3 regions of the Peribacillus sp. NPDC055009 genome follow, and region 1 is predicted to be linked to each of the others. Evidence: riboswitches for the same ligand, from Rfam matches in the RefSeq annotation. Region 1 holds a riboswitch; each other region holds the start of a gene.
What was found. A riboswitch is a leader RNA that binds a small molecule or an ion and turns the genes downstream of it on or off. The one in region 1 is predicted to bind S-adenosylmethionine.
Positions count from the first base shown of each region.

Region 2: it holds a riboswitch for S-adenosylmethionine, as region 1 does, so the genes downstream of both, ACWF5P_RS24705 (Na+/H+ antiporter NhaC family protein) here and ACWF5P_RS11725 (sugar ABC transporter substrate-binding protein) in region 1, are expected to answer to the same signal.
Region 3: it holds a riboswitch for S-adenosylmethionine, as region 1 does, so the genes downstream of both, mtnK (S-methyl-5-thioribose kinase) here and ACWF5P_RS11725 (sugar ABC transporter substrate-binding protein) in region 1, are expected to answer to the same signal.

Region 1 is NZ_JBSGVZ010000006.1:97,945-103,679, forward strand. Features, by position in the region: gene ACWF5P_RS11715 (hypothetical protein) at 146-319, shown strand; gene ACWF5P_RS11720 (GTP-binding protein) at 769-3,510, shown strand; SAM riboswitch class I at 3,606-3,711, shown strand; gene ACWF5P_RS11725 (sugar ABC transporter substrate-binding protein) at 3,827-4,939, shown strand; gene ACWF5P_RS11730 (ATP-binding cassette domain-containing protein) at 4,997-5,735, shown strand, end outside.
Region 2 is NZ_JBSGVZ010000026.1:7,117-12,851, reverse strand. Features, by position in the region: gene hutG (formimidoylglutamase) at 1-768, shown strand, start outside; gene ACWF5P_RS24715 (hypothetical protein) at 1,052-1,207, shown strand; gene ACWF5P_RS24710 (SOS response-associated peptidase) at 1,268-1,939, shown strand; SAM riboswitch class I at 2,218-2,325, shown strand; gene ACWF5P_RS24705 (Na+/H+ antiporter NhaC family protein) at 2,516-3,823, shown strand; gene ACWF5P_RS24700 (chromate transporter) at 4,155-4,700, opposite strand; gene ACWF5P_RS24695 (chromate transporter) at 4,749-5,378, opposite strand; gene ACWF5P_RS24690 (LysR family transcriptional regulator) at 5,623-5,735, shown strand, end outside.
Region 3 is NZ_JBSGVZ010000018.1:37,748-43,482, forward strand. Features, by position in the region: gene ACWF5P_RS21500 (aminotransferase class I/II-fold pyridoxal phosphate-dependent enzyme) at 1-323, opposite strand, end outside; gene ACWF5P_RS21505 (carbon-nitrogen family hydrolase) at 423-1,205, shown strand; SAM riboswitch class I at 1,277-1,430, shown strand; gene mtnK (S-methyl-5-thioribose kinase) at 1,509-2,711, shown strand; gene mtnA (S-methyl-5-thioribose-1-phosphate isomerase) at 2,726-3,772, shown strand; gene ACWF5P_RS21520 (LCP family protein) at 3,864-4,754, opposite strand; gene ACWF5P_RS21525 (lmo1851 family serine protease) at 4,868-5,735, opposite strand, start outside.

The DNA.
Region 1 (5,735 bases):
AAAAGGAGCAGGAAATTAGTCCCTCGTTAGCGAAACTTCCTTTATCCAGAGGATTTTTTGAACAAGAATAGGCTATAACTCCCTATTATCTTTCTAATCCCAACTATATTATAATAGAAGGCAGAACACTAAAGGAGACAACAGTATGTCTGAAAATAAAAAGTTAAGCCTGGCGGATGCAGTCAAACAAAAACTGGCTCAAAAGCAAGCGGGATTAAGTAAAGATAAACTGGAAACAGGCGTTGTGAAAAAAACGAAACAGCTTAAAAGCCAGTTGACCAAAAAGCCGAATAACCAACGTAAGCGTACAGGGGTATAATCCTAATTTGTCAAAGGACAAGTACTGTTCGGAGCTTATCAGAGAGCAGTTACCTTTTATGAATGAGGGTACTGCTTTTTTATATGGAAGAGGCAGGGGGATTTTGCTTTTTACCGTTTATAGGTAAGTTGAAGGGTGGGCTTCTGGTAATTTAGAGGGATAAAGAATGGTTCGCTCACCTCTAGAAAAAACATATTTTCTCGAATATGGAAATGACATCTCTGTATCGGTTTATTAAAAACATTACAGTTCCAATTGTTTCTGTTTTAAAATTGTAAGAGTGGTGACATGTTGTTACCATATTGTTTTGCTAAAATAACATTTTAAGGTTTTGTAAATGATTTTTTAACTAAAGGAACCTATAGATTGAATGTTAGGTCTACTAGAAGGCTTATAGAATCAGTGATTATCCTTTAATTGAAAATATGAAATATATCGGGGGAATAAAGATGGACGAACGTCTGATCGGAAAAAAATATTATGAAACGATGATTGAGGATACAAGGAAGCACCCCATTCAAGCTTTGGGTGAAATGTTTCTCGTGGAACAAAAAAAGGAAAGAGCGGATTTAACCGCAATTCGATTTGCTCAAGGAGAAGTATATTTTCAGCATCATGACTATGAGGCAGCCATTTTTAAATGGGAAAACATAGAAGGGGAACTTGGTTCATGGGCGAAGAAAAACATCGCTGATGCTTATTTTGAACTGGAAATGTATTCAACCGCAGAGGATATCTATAAATCCGTCGATACGGATGAAGCGGTCTTGAAAACAGAGGTTCTTTTGCAACTGTTTTCCCTGTACATAGTGGAATCGAGAAATGACCTGGCTTCCAATGTCGTGAAAGAAGCAGTCGAGTTCCAACCGGACTACCCGAATGTCACGGAAATTGCACGTGCCTTTTTTGAAGAACAAAAGGATTGGAACAGTGCGGTGGTATTAGCGGCGAATGAAAGTATCCGTACAGAATCAATGGGCTGGTTCGATGTGCTGAAAACGTATATCCAGCAAGGTGTTGCCCAATCGATGGATCCGGATTATTTTTCAACTGTCCTTGGTTCGCTATACACACTCGACCAGGAACGTTTCGAAAAGGTGACGGTTGCCCTTTGGAAAAACTATAAATATACGGATTCTTATTTCGAATGGCTGAGAGTGATTAATAACTTGATAGATACCATCGAATTGAACCATGCGGATGTATGGGAAGAGCTTTCCGTCTATTACAGGGATGCATATGCAGGTCTGTTAGAAGGAACGCACCTAATCAAGGAATTAAGTCCTGTCGTGCCAAGGTTGCTTGAAAACTGGCTCAAAATCGCAGACGGGGAGCTCTCGCTGTTTGCGGCGGCATCCGCGTTGTCCTGGAATGAAATCTTCCCGGATACGATCAATGCGTTGGTCATTCAGGACGCAGAGAGCCTGCTTTCGAAATCGCCTAAATTGGGTGGCGGACTGGAAGCGGGAGAGAAACTGTTCAATTCCATTATCCAGTGGGCTGAAGATAATGATTTAAAGGTTGGCAATAAGCTTAAATGGATGGTAGACGGGCTTAAGGATACCCGGAATTTCAATCTTCTTCTTGCTGGAAGCACAGGAAATGGCAAGACATCCTTTATTCAGTCAATCGTTGGTGAGAGCATTGCCGCTGAAGATCATTCGTCACTAGTCAGTGTCAAAGATGGGGATGATTTGGAAATCCTTGAAATTACCGATACAGATAGCAAAGTTGTCGAGGAGCTAACTGATTTGGATGAAACACGCCGCCAGCGCGGGACTATTGTCGATGTGACCATCATCAGTGACTACCTAAGGAATAATCATCTGCGATTATTGGATACTCCTGGGTTCAATGGGGAAAAAAGCGTGGAATCCGATTTCCAGGGCTATTTACATGGCAGTGATGGATTGATGTTCGTTCTTGACGCCCGGGCGCCTTTCACCGGCAGCGAACGGGATCTGTTATTGGAAATTCAAATGATGGCTCCGAAACTGCCGATTCATTTCTTATTAAATAAAATGGATACGATATACAGTGATCAGGTCGCAGTCCGGATGGAAGACGAAACATGGGATAAAGTGAATGCCTATTTCCCGAATGCGAAAGTATTCGCTTTCTCTAAACATTATGACAGCCGGCAGCAATTGAAGGACCTTTCAGCCTTCCTTCAATCGAATTATCAAGATGATAATTGGAAGGAAAGAAGATCTGAAAAAATCCTGGCATTCATTCGTAAAACTTTATCTTATCTGTTAGAAAAACGGGCAGCCAATGAGCGGAAATGCGAGCATTCCATCTCTTGGAATGAACAGATGGAAGTCAAGCTGAATGGGGCTGTCAACCAATTGGCTGATTTGGAAAAAGAGAAAAGTGAAAATATCATAAGGTCGTATCGTTCGCTTAAGGACGAAGTGAAAAGTCAGCTTTATTCAAAAATTCCTGAATTACTGAGGGATTGCTCTAAATCGTTAACGGAAAGCAGTGATTTCAGTCAGGTCCATGTACAGTTAAATCAGGAAATGAATGAGCGGATTCAAAACTTCATTTCTGACAAGATCATGCCTCAATATTACCGTTCTCTTCAAGACTGGATTGCCAGTTCCCAAATGGAGTTCTCACAAAGCCAGCAGTTTATGGATGAGATGAGTGCCGGTTTCAATGAATTATACAAAGAAGAACGGATTACGCTTGCAGGCGACTTCAGAGTATTGGATGACTGGCGCCGTGATGCCGACCGGATGACAAGCAGCATCCGCATCGAAAACGTCAATATCCTTTTGCGCAGGACTCCATCTCAATTACTGCTTAAAGGGGCAGGGAAGCTGTTTGGGGCGATACCGCAAAATAAAGCCAATATGTACAATCGTTATAAGAAATACCTGGAAAGTGAAGATTACCTGGATGTTGCGGAAATGATCACGGAGCGTTTCCTTACCCAATTTGGATTGTTTGAAAAATCTTTGGATCGTGACATCTCCCTTTTCTATCGCGGTTCATTTGCATTACTTCAAAAAACGATAGAGCAAACGCAGACTGAAATAAAAGACTACCAGGCTGCATTGGAGCATATGAAACAAAATCCGGAAGTTTACCGTGACCCTATCACTTTGTTCGAAGTGAAATTAAGGCAGTTGGAGCGGCTTGAAAAGATTGAGAAAAAGCGTCTAGCCCAGCTTCAAAGAAAATAAAAAATAACGGGGAACATTTCAAATATTCAAAAATCTATTGACTTTACGACTATATCCCTATAAAGTGATAATTACAAAAACGTAACACGATATATCTCTTATCAAGAGTGGCGGAGGGACTGGCCCTAAGATGCCCAGCAACCGTTCCATTAGGAATTGGTGCTAAATCCTGCAAAACAGAAATGTTTTGACAGATAAGAGAGGGACAAGTCTGCAAAACAGCCGATTAAACCTCTCTATATTAGAGAGGTTTTTATTTTGGGATTTACACCAACTTAACTGATGAGACTAATAAGAAAAAATGGAGGGAAACAAGATGAAAAGGTCTATTAAAGGTATATTCATTTCAGCCATCGCTTCGGCTTTGCTTTTAACGGGGTGCTCTACAGGTCAGAGTTCCACAGAGTCGAAGAAAGAAGAAAAAGTATCATTTGAAAATGTTCCGGAAAGATTCGCTGATGGAGATGGAGCCAGAATCAAAGTGATCCGTAAAATTGGCGGTGATGATCATACGGCCCAATACCTGGCGGGGGCGAAGGAAGAAGGAGAAGCACTGGGGTTTCAAGTGGATACGTACACAGCCAATGGTGATACGGCTAAATTCCATGATGCGATAGCGCAGGCTTTGGAGGAAGATTATGACGGCTATATCATTTCACATGGTGATGATGCAGCAACTGTGAATGACGTTCAAAAGTTGGTTGATGCAGGTAAAAGCGTTGTCACATTCGATTCAATAAGCGATCTATCTAAAATAGAAGGCGTGACATTAACTTCACAAGATGATGAAGCGTTGGCAACACTGGCTTTTGATAAGCTGATAAAAGAACAGAAAGGTAAAGCGGCAATTGCATACCTTTGGGTGGACGGTTTTCCTCCAATGGTAAGAAGAAATGCAGTCTATCAGGAAAAATTAAAAGAAAATCCTGGGATCAAAGAAGTCGAAAGGTTCGGAGTGGCATCTGCTGATACATCGGTTCAGACACAAAATGCTGTAGCCGCAATGCTGAATAAATACCCTAAAGGTAAATTGGATGCCATTTTCGCAACATGGGATGCCTTTGCTATCGGTGCAGCCCGGGCGATTAAAGAGGCGGGCCGCGATGAAGTGAAGATATATGGAATAGATGTCTCGAATGCAGATCTCCAGGAAATCCAATCGGCTGATAGCTCATGGTCCTACACGGCAGCAGTAGATCCCAAGTTGATCGGTGCAGTAAATATGAGGATATTGGCTAAAAAATTAGCGGGCGAAGAAACGCCGCAAACCTATGACTTGGAGGCTTCACTTATTTCACAAAAGCAAATCCAAGCGTCTAAAGAAGCGGTGAACATGGCAAATCTGTCAGGTATTGTCGATGGCTGGGGTGTATCGACGGAATTTGAAGAAGATTGGATGAAAGTTTTGAAAGATCATTATAAAAATTAAAAAGAGACACTCTCTTTCAAGTAGAAGGGAGTGTCTGTTCAATAAGGGGGAATGGACATGGGCACGCAACTAGAAATGAAGAAGATTTCGATTGAATTTCCGGGGGTGAAGGCGCTGAGTGATGTTGATTTTTCCGTAAAATCGGGGACAGCCCACGCATTGGTCGGTGCAAACGGAGCAGGGAAATCGACGTTAATGAAAGTATTATCGGGAGCCCATGTTCATTATTCAGGTGACATTTATATTGATGGGGTGAAGAGGGATATCCGCTCGCCAAAAGCGGCTCAAGAACAAGGCATTCAAATTGTTTATCAGGAAGTGGATACCGCCCTCATCCCTTATTTAACGGTTGGGGAAAATGTAATGTTGAATGATATGGTCCAAAACATGGGAAAAAAACAGATGGTCCAATGGAAAGAGCTGCATAACCAAGCGGCTTCTATTCTTGAAGATATGAAAATTCGTGTCCCTTCGAAAAAGCTGGTAAGAGACCTTACCTTGGCTGAAAAACAGATGGTCCTGATAGCAAGAGCCGTTTCGACAGAATGCAAATTCCTGATTCTCGACGAGCCAACTGCTCCGTTAAGTCATACGGAGACGACAGAACTTTTTCGAATTGTAAATGAATTAAAGCAAAAAGGCGTGGGAATCATTTTCATTTCACATCGTCTGCCCGAAATTTTTGAAATCTGTGAGGAAATTACAATCATGAGGAATGGGGAGCGTGTCACATGTCGAAAGAAGGAAGACATAACCCGTACCGAAGTCGTAGAGAACATGCTTGGAAAAACCATGG
Region 2 (5,735 bases), on a different contig from region 1:
AGGATTGGTGCTGCAGAGGGTCCTGATCATATTAGGCAATACTTGGCGAAATTACCCTGTCATTTACCGTCCCAAACCGAGCTGGTGGATGCTGGCGATGTAATATGTGAAAGTACGGAAATGGAGGCCGCCCAATTCGAACTGGGATCGGCTGTTGACCGGATATTGGAGACTAAAGCGATTCCTATCATACTTGGGGGAGGGCACGAAACCCTGTATGGCCATTATCTTGGGATTAGGAAATCCGTTGGACCAAAAGCTAGATTGGGGATCATTAATATTGACGCGCACTTTGATATGAGGCCCTATGAAAAAGAAAGTTCATCAGGAACGATGTTTAAGCAGATTTTGGAAGAAGACCAAAGTTGTGGATATTTATGTGTCGGAATTCAAAAGCAGGGGAATACAAAGGCACTGTTTGAAACCGCTGAGAGGAGTAAGGTAGACTACATATTGGAAGAAGATTTGTCATTGAACGAAATGGATGAAACAAAGCGGCGGATAAATGAATTCGTTAATAAAAATGACTACATTATGCTTACATTATGTACGGACGTCATTGATTCAGCATACGCACCTGGGGTGAGTGCTCCATCGCCGTTTGGACTGAATCCGAAATTGGTACGTGCGATTATTAGGCATATCGTATCGAATGAAAAAATCCTCTCCTTTGACATTTCGGAAGTGAATCCTTCGTTGGACGAAAATAATAAAACCGTAACATTGGCAGCACATTTAATAAATGAAGTTTTGCTGCATTTTAAATAATGAATGGATATGGAAGAGGGGCAATTCCAATTTGGTCCTTCCAGCTTTCCTCAATGTTATCTCCATGCTCAATTATAAGTATTGAAACTAAGTCCTTTGGCTGCACCCAGGCTGTCCGTGAATCATTCATGGACAGTCTTTTTTACGCCTCCTTTACACGCGTTAATGGTCGGGGCCATTGCTTGACTCCCCGTTATAGGATTAACCATGGCTCTACCAAAGTTCACTACTGATACTTGTGGGTTTTTGGTTTATAATAACAACCATCTAGGGGGGATTTTTTATGAATGAATATAAAGTGACGGTCAGGAATGGCAGTACCTTGATCTTGTCGGAAATCATTAAAGCTGAAGATGAAAGAGAAGTCCTTGGAACTCTTTTGATTTCCAGCGAATTATTTAATCAACCATTTACCGACATCAGGATTTTAGAACGCTGATTTGTGCCTGTCCGTTCGATTTGTTACACTGTAATAAATTCTAATACGGTAGGCGATAGTATGTGTGGACGTTTTACCCTTTTCACTGACATTGAAGAAATAAAAGATCGGTTTGATATTCAAGGATCGTTTGATGGGGAATACCAATTCAGCTACAATATTGCTCCCTCCCAATCCGTTCTCTCCGTCATTAATGACGGGGCAAGGAATCGACTTGGATATCTTCGGTGGGGACTCATTCCTTTCTGGGCAAAAGACGAAAAAGTGGGCTACAAAATGATCAATGCCAGAGCGGAAACCATTGCTGAGAAAGCAAGCTTCAGGAATGCGTATAAGAAGAAGAGATGCTTGATAATCGCTGACTCTTTTTATGAATGGAAGAAGACACCGGAAAGAAAAATACCGATGCGAATAAAACTGAAGAATCATGCTCCATTTGGAATGGCGGGTATCTGGGAATCCTGGAAATCTCCTGAAGGCATCAGCGTCTATTCATGCTCCGTTATAACAACCGTTCCTAATGAGCTAATGACCAGCATTCATGATCGTATGCCTGTCATCCTTAAACCAGAAGATGAAAAAGAATGGTTGAGTCCAACAAATAATGATCCTGCATATCTGCAGCAGTATTTAAAGTCATTCGATTCGGAACAGATGGAAGCCTTTGAGGTATCGACTGATGTGAATTCGACCAAAAATAATTCATCTAACCTAATACAACAAATTTGCTGAGAGGTCATAAGACCTCTTTTTTATATGAATTCCGTCCCGATAAATGAAAAAAACTGATTAACCGCACATGTCAAGATTTCTTTATAAATAGTAAAGAGTGCATGTAAAATACTTTAAAATTAACCCTTGCGAAAATAGACAAAATGCTGTACTGTTATATTTGCTTTTCAAAAAGACTTTCGATGTCACTTTCACAAACTCAGATGGTTTCAGCAAGTTTCCAGTGTGGTACTTTTCTGGAAGGCATCGTAATATTTGATAAATTATATAATGTAATCTTCTTATCAAGAGAGACGGAGGGACTGGCCCGAAGATGTCTCGGCAGCGGACTTAAATGGAGTGCTGTGCCAAATCCAGCAGGCTGATTTTTGCCTGAAAGATAAGGAGGGTGTTTTTTATAAATTAAAAGACCTCTTCTTGTTGTTAAATAGAAGGGGTCTTTTTTATGCCAGTTTTTTTGCTATATCTCCAAGACTAGATAATCAGGTAGGTTCAAATTGGAGTTATTTGCGAAAGCTGTTAATAGAATAAGAGCTGTGACACATGTCACGGGAAAAATAAAAAGAGGTGTACATCATGAGTGCAAACAATAAAGGGAATCCATGGGCATTGATCCCATTTGTCGTATTTTTAATTTTATTTATAGGGTCCGGAATCATCACTAAAGATTTTTATTCATTTCCGGTGATTGTTGCAATTTCAATTGCTTCGGCAGCTGCATTGGCAATGAATCCGAAAGAGACATTCAATCATAAGGTTGATATCTTCTGTAAAGGTGCCGGGGACGCCAATATTATGTTAATGGTTATCATTTTCCTTTTAGCTGGCGCTTTTGCCGAAGTTGCCAATGGCATGGGAGCAGTTGAATCGACAGTGAATCTTGCCTTAGCTGTTTTTCCGCAAAATCTATTAATGGTAGGGATATTCATTATTGCTTGTTTTATTTCTTTATCCATGGGGACAAGCATGGGAACGATTGTTGCATTGGCACCTATAGGGGTCGGGATTAGTGAGCAAACAGATATTTCGCTTGCCCTATCAATGGCGGCCGTTATTGGTGGTGCGATGTTTGGGGATAACCTTTCCTTCATTTCAGATACGACAATCGCTGCAGTTCGAACTCAGGGAACGAAAATGAAGGATAAGTTTAAAGTGAATTTTTTCATCGTTTTACCTGCGGCCATCATCACATGTGCAATCCTTGGAATTTTAACAATGGGTGAACAAGCTGACATCTCCCAACATTCTTATAATTGGGTGAAGATTCTTCCATATCTTTGCGTATTGATCACTGCATTGGCAGGAGTCAATGTGTTCCTGGTCCTTTCCATCGGAATCGTATTTGCCGGAATTATCGGCTTGGCTGATGGAAGTTATAAACCGTTGGGTGTCATTCAAAAAGTTGGAGAAGGAATGGCGGGAATGTATGAAATCTCCTTCCTTGCCATTTTAATTGCAGGTATGGTAGCTGTTATCAAACATAATGGTGGCATCGATTATCTACTCCATCTAGTGACCCGAAATAGCAAATCAAAAAAAGGGGCGGAATTCAGCATTGCAGGGCTTGTTGGTTTGACAAACCTTTCAACGGCAAATAACACGATTTCGATTATCATTGCCGGGCCACTTGCCAAAAATATCGCTGAAAAGTATGGGATTGATCCGCGTAAATCAGCGAGCTTGCTTGACATATTTGCATGTTGTATCCAAGGGTTGATACCATATGGAGCACAACTGCTTGTTGCAGCAGGGGTAGCAAAGATTTCTCCGATAAGCATCTTGCAGTATTCATATTACCCAATACTAATTGGATTTTGTGGCGTCATTGCCATCTTGATTGGTTTTCCACGGTTTCAGCCGGGAAATGATGGATCGAAGAACTAAAAGTTAAAACAAAGTTGATTGGAGCGGGTGTGCGAGACTCCTGCGGGAAAAGCGAGTCCAGGGGAGACCCCGCAGGCGCAAAGGCTCCCGGACCGCCCGCGGAAAGCGAGTGCCTGGAGGGGAAATCAACGTTCAAATTGTACAAACCCCTAAAATTTCATCGAGTTTGTCTGCAGTCTGAACACCCTGAATCATTGGATACAGGGTGTTTTTTGTATGGTAAATACATAAACATAATCAAGTTTTCTCCCATTCATATAGTATCAATCATTCTTCAATTTTTCTGCTTAATTCCGGTCCAAATTAATGATGGTTGTGTGTGCGACACCTGTCATGAATAGAGGACAACACCAACTAAACCGGAAAGGATAATTACATAGGCTGGGTGCCAGCGTAATTTCATTAGGGCAAATAACGATAATCCAAAAACGAGTAATAAGCTTATCGCATGCCAAGAAAAGTTCAGCGCTATCATATTATTGGAAAGTGCAAAGCTGATTGCTGCAAAGAGGATTAAACCAGTGACAATGGGTCTTAGTCCATAGAACATGGATTGAATAACTGGGTAATGATTCAATTTGCTGAAGAAGGTGGCTATAACGGTTACGAATATAATAGCAGGAAGTAAGATTCCGAAAGCAGATGAAATGGCCCCTGCAAATCCAGCAGTAGAATAGCCAACAAGAATGGCACTATTGGCAGTGACAGGGCCTGGGGACATACCGGAAATCGCGATGATATCAGTAAATTGCTGCGTCGTCATCCATCCATGCTGTGAGACTTCCGATTCTATTACGGGAATCATGGCGTATCCGCCTCCAAACGATACAAAGCCGATAATAAAGAAGGTGCTAAACAACTCCCACAATTCCATCATTCCATCACACACTTTCTTGAAAATTAGTTAGACCCTTTTTTGATATACCTATATGCCAGCACCCATGAAAGGTTCGAAATCATTTTCTTCATTTCCTATATCTTTTCTGTCCAACTTGACATCGTAACCTAATTTTCTCTTAATGGAGATGGTCACAATACCAGCAAAAGCTCCTGCTAATATAACCATCACAGGGTGCAGAAAGAAAAGGACTGGAATTCCTACTATTAAAATGCAGAAAGTTGTTTTGTCTACAATAGCCGTTTTTCCTATCTTGATAGCCGCATAGGCGATGATGGCTACTATGGAAGCTCTGATCGATATGAATGCGGATTCTACCTTCGGATTATCCTGAATGAAAAAATACAAAATGCCTAGGAGCAGAACAATTAAAAAGGTAGGTAATGAAACACCAATCATGGCTGCCATTGCCCCCTTCATTCCGGCAATCCGATGGCCGATAAAGGTGGCGGAGTTAATGGCGACAGCTCCCGGTACGGACTGAGATAAAGCAAAAACATCCGTAACTTCTTCGCTTTTCATCCATTTTCTTTTTTCGACCACTTCTTTTTCGATTAAGGGGATCATCGCAAACCCGCCTCCGAATGTGACAGGTGCTATTTTAAAAAAGGTCCAAAATAATTGGAATAGAGTTTTCCATTGTCCTTTCATTGACATCAGTCACTTCCTTTGAATGCATTGTTAAATCTTATTATTAACATATCAAAGAAAAAGGGATGGGTAAATTGCAACAAAATCATCGGGTATAACAAAACGTTATACCCAGAAGATTTATCCGTTTTATGAAGAATGCCGCCAATAATTGAATAGCCTCAGAATGTATCACACTATTTTCATTTCACCATTTCCCTAATGATGCTATCATTTTAATAAACTATCTAAAAACATGGAGGTCGATTTCATGAAATTGGAAAATCTGAAAATGTTTTGTTTAGTGGTGGATGAAGGAAGTTTAAGCCAGGCGGCGAGGTTAAGTTTCCTATCTCAGCCCGCTGTAACACGGCAGATCCATCA
Region 3 (5,735 bases), on a different contig from region 1:
AGACCTGCCTTTCCCCCGAAGAGAATCGCCACTTCACTGTTCGGATCCAGCTTGACACCGAATTCACGTTCATAAAAGACGGCAGCAGCATCTTTTAAATATTGATGCCCCCGGAATGGCGAATATTTATGATTAATCGTTTTTTCAGCGGCAGACTGCAAGCTTTTCACGATATGGTCTGGTGTCGGCTGATCAGGGTTTCCCTGGCCTAAATTAATGACATCATGTCCTTGCTCCGTGATGGCATTGACTTTTGCGACTAGTGAGGCAAAAAACTGCTTGGGCAGGTCCTGAAGCTGTCTGGATTTTTCGAATTGCACCATTTATACACCTTCTCTGAAATTTCTTGAAATTCTAGACACAAATGATATATGTTTATCATAGTCTTGTAAAGCATTTTTTACATGTGGGGGTTTTAAACGATGAAGTGGAAAATAGCTTGTATTCAAATGGATATAGCATTCGGGCAACCGGATATCAATTTTCAGGTTGCGGAACAATGGTTGGAAAAAGCAGCACGGTCAGAACCCGATATCGTCATTTTACCAGAGCTTTGGACAACCGGATACGACTTAAGCAGGTTAAATGAGATTGCTGATCAAGAGGCGGAAAAAACGATTGAATTTCTTAAAACACAGGCAAGGAAACACGAGATTCACATCGTAGGCGGTTCCATTGCGAAAAAAACGGGCAAGGGAATCTATAACACCATGATCATCATCGATAAACAGGGAAATCTCATAAAAGAATATGATAAGCTTCACTTATTTCAGTTAATGGATGAACATCATTTCCTGAAGCCAGGAGAAAAGGATGGTTTATTTACTCTTGATGAAAAAATATGTGCTGGTTTCATTTGTTATGACATCCGTTTTCCTGAATGGCAGCGAGCCCATACCGCTAAAGGCGCCGAAGTTCTATTCGTTACGGCTGAATGGCCAAAGCCGAGACTCGATCACTGGAGAGCCTTATTGATTAGCCGTGCCATCGAGAACCAAGCCTATGTAGTAGCCGTTAATCGCTCAGGCTCTGATGTCAATAATATATTTGCCGGTCATTCCCTGATTATTGATCCTTGGGGAAATATCATAAGTGAAGCCGGAGAAGGAAACGAACTCCTGACAGGCACCTTGGACTTCAATAAAGTTACGGAAGCACGTAACAAAATACCTGTATTCGAAGATCGCCGTCCTGATTTTTATTAAATTACCCATTGACAAACTATTTAAAAAGTTGATATTATTTTCCCGAAGATTAAAATTTCAGAAAACATTTACTCTTATCAAGAGCAGGCTGAGGGATAAAGGCCCTATGAAGCCCAGCAACCGACTGTAATACCATTGTGAAATGGGGCGGATTCACCGCCGGATTATAAAATCCACAGAGCACGGTGCTAATTCCACCAGAATTCATATTCTGGAAGATAAGAGGTCCGAAGCCAAAACTTCTGCCTCTTTCTATATGAAAGAGGCTTTTTTATTCTTATTTTGAATCCGGAGGGGAAAAGAATGACTCAAAACCATTCAAATTTTAAGAGATTGACAAACGAAACAGCTATAACCCTTGCAAAAAAACTTGGGTTGGTCAATGCGGATGCAAGTTTAACATGTAAAGAAATCGGCGATGGAAACTTAAATTATGTTTTTCATATTACAGACACAGTCACAAATAAAGGAATTATCATTAAACAAGCGGTTCCTTATGCCAAGGTACTTGGCGAAGGCTGGCCGCTGACATTGAAAAGGGCTGCCATTGAAGCGAATGCGCTGATTCATTTCAGAAGTTATTGCCCAGAATTCGTACCGCAAGTCTATTATTCTGATGAAAAGCTTGCCATCACGGTCATGGAGGATTTATCCCATTTGAAAATCGTTAGAACAGGATTGATTGAAGGCGATTCATATCCATTGCTTTCACAGCATATTGGTGAATATGTTGCGAAAACGGCATTTTATACATCCGATTATCATTTAGAACCCTCTGCCAAAAAGGAAGTTGCCCGACATTTCACGAATCCCGAACTCTGCAAAATCACTGAGGTCTTCATTTTCACGGATCCATTTTTTGAGGAACTCCCGGGAGATTTCGAGGTGGAATTGACTGATGCCGCCAAAAATATATGGAATGATAAAGAAGTGATCCTTGAGGTCGCTAAGCTGAAACAAAGCTTTGAAACCGAGCAGGAAGCCTTGCTTCATGGAGATTTACATACTGGAAGTATATTTGCAAGTGAAACTGAAACAAAGGTTATCGATCCAGAATTCGCTTTTTATGGTCCAGTTGGTTTTGACCTTGGTCAATACACTGCCAACCTTCTCTTTCAGGCAGTCACACGTAATAGCGTTGGAAAGGAAGAGATTTTCACACACCTTAATGAATTTTGGAATGCCTTTGAAGAAACTTATTCCGAATTATGGGAAGGTCAAAATAAAAGCCCATTTCGTCATGTGAAAGGTTATCTGCCTTATTTACTGACAAAATTCAAAAAAGATGCATTCGGCTTTGCCGGCTGTGAACTGATTCGGCGAACCATCGGACTTTCCCACGTTGCCGATTTAAATGTCAATGAAGATAAAGAAACAAGGATCGCTGCCAAAACGGCTACATTGGAAATTGGTGTTTTTTTAATTAAAAAACGGGAAGAATTGGATGTTTCAGCTGTCATTGAAGCCTTGAAGCAACGTACACTGCCATCTTATTCAACCATTTAAAAGGAGACCTGCACATGACAACACATGCACCATTACCTTATTCGGTACAATGGGCTGATACCCATATTACATTATTAAATCAACAAGCCCTTCCTTCCATAACAGAATTCATTGAACTTCATTCTGTTGATGATGTGTATGACAGCATTTTGACATTAAAAGTTCGCGGTGCCCCAGCAATTGGACTGACGGCAGCATTTGGTGTTGCACTTGGTGCGAAACAGGAAACAACCGCTGAATTAGCCGAATTCAAGAAAAATGTATCAAGGCATATTGAAAAACTCGCATCATCACGGCCAACCGCTGTCAACCTTTTTTGGGCGTTAAGGAGGATGGAAAATACTCTGGAAGATGCGCAAAGCATTTCAACTGCCAAGGAAGCACTTATATCGGAGGCTAAAGCCATCTTTGCTGAAGATGAAGAAATGTGCAGGAAAATCGGGGAACATGGTTTATCCTTATTCACTAGAGGAGATTCCATTCTAACGCATTGCAACGCTGGGGGAATTGCCACGGCTCGGTATGGCACAGCCTTGGCTCCCTTCCACCTGGCAAAAGAAAAGGACTTTCCGCTAAAAGTGTATGCATGTGAAACCAGGCCTGTCCTGCAAGGGGCGCGTTTGACTGCTTGGGAATTGATGCAAGCGGGGGTTGATGTCACATTAATTTCTGATAATATGGCTGCCCATACGATTCATCAGAAAGGAATAAATGGAATCATCGTCGGTGCCGACAGAATTGCGGCTAATGGAGATACAGCCAATAAAATCGGGACATTGGGATTGGCGATATTAGCCAAGCACTTTGGTATCCCTTTTTACGTGGCCGCTCCATCAACCACATTCGACCTCACTCTCGAGTCCGGCACTTCCATCCCGATCGAAGAAAGGAATGAAGCGGAAATCACCTTCATTCAAGGTGTTAGGATCGCTCCTGAAAACGTGAAGACTTTCAATCCAGCCTTTGATGTTACACCGAATCATCTAATTACAAGCATCATTACCGAAAATGGCATCATAACCCCGGATTTCATTAAAAACATTCCGCTTTTTGTTAAATGATCCAGGTTGCTTTATTGATGATAAAAAACGAGAAGGGTTACTTATCCCTCTCGTTTTTGTGATTATTCTTGCGAGGTCCATAATACAATTTTTATTTTTTTGAAAAGAATTCTTGAAGTGCCTTCTTATTTTTAGTGTAGTCTATTTCCAAAACGGCTCCGGACTGGGGATATATTTCATCTTTAAAGCTTCCTTCCACTGGAACCCTTAAGGTTTCGACGGTGTCCGGTGTATGGAAGACGGCTTTTGGCCCCATTTCCATTATTGTTTTCAGTCCAATATCCGTATCCAAGTACGAGAGTCCTTGTTCGATTATACTAGGAAGGGCTGCCATCCCTTCGAAGGACGAGATTTGATTTATAAAGGCTGTTTTTAATTGAACCATTACTTCTTGTTGTCGCTCAACCCTTCCAAAATCACTTTCATCGTCATGTCTAAAACGGACATATTTCAATATTTCCTCGCCATGTAAAACATTTTTACCGACGCTTGCTTGAATGCTCATATCATCAATGATTTCCTGGTCCACATTCACCGCTACCCCCTCAGGTGCAAGTAAATCGACCATCTTCACGAATCCCTGAAAGTCAATTACCGCCACATGATCGACCTTGACACCGAAGTTTTCCTGTATGGTTTTTTTGAGAAGTTCCCTTCCACCATAATAATAAGCTGCATTTATTTTGTTATATCCTGTTTTATTCCCAGGGATTTTAACATAACTATCACGCATAATCGAAGCCAGTTTCAATTTTTCCTGCTCAGGAAAGTATTTTGCCAGAATAATCGCATCGGATCGAGATTTTCCCTCTCCCCTTGTATCGACACCAATTAACAGAAATGTTTTCACACTTTCCTGGTTCTCTTCTTTGGTTAGTTTTTTTTCCGTACCTGCATTTCCATTTTGTTTGGGTAAAGGGGCATAAGTGCAGCCTGCCAGAATCAAGATCAATAGATATATGAACAATACCTTTTCTTTCATTACCTCACCTCATCGGAAAATTACCCCTTATTCTCTTCCTAATATTGGAATATTATGCATTAAACGACAAAAAAGCCTGCCAACGATAATCGCTGACAGGCTTTTCGGGCAAATCACTTATTGATTTCTTTCTTTAATACTTCTACCGCCTTTTTCACTTGTGTGTCATTCTTAAGGATTTTCTCCTGGATGACCTGCATCAATTTCACGGTAGTATCATCTTTAATGGTGCCAGTTTCTTTAATTTTTTGTTCCCTTTGAAAAGCTGTGACAGCATTCGTTGTTGCTTCATCAAAGAATCCATCTATCTTACCCGGATCATGGCCTGCTTCCTTCAGCATCTCTTCAGCAGCTTTCACTTCACTCGAAGAATCGGATGCTTTCAATTCCTTGTCAGGCGAAATGTACGGAAGGCTGGCATAATCAGGAAGCTTCACGGTAATATCCGGCTTGATCCCTTTTTTATGAATCCAATTACCTTCAGGAGTCAACCATTTAGCTGCCGTATATTTGAAATTAGATCCATCTTTAAAGTCTTCGGCAGTCTGCACTGTCCCTTTCCCAAATGACTTGACCCCAATCAATGGGATGTCCGCAGATTCACTGACAGCCGCTGCAACGATTTCAGAAGCACTGGCACTTCCGTCATCAATCAACACGACTACCGGGATTTTCAGTTCTCCATCATTCTTCGATTTTTCGACTAGTTTTTCCCCGCTGCGATCCTCAACTTGAAGGACCACTTCCCCATTAGGTATGAACAGGCTTGCCATTTCTATTGCTTGATCAAGCAGTCCCCCCGGGTTTCCCCGCAAATCCAATACGAGACCCTTCATATCCTTCTTGGACATTTCTTCAAGCGCCGTTTTCAGCTCTTGGACTGTATGTTCGGAAAAACTGGTCACTTGAATCTTGGCAACTCCATCATCAAGCATTTCCGCATAAACCGTCTCAATCGGAATTGTGTCCCGTTTAATGGTG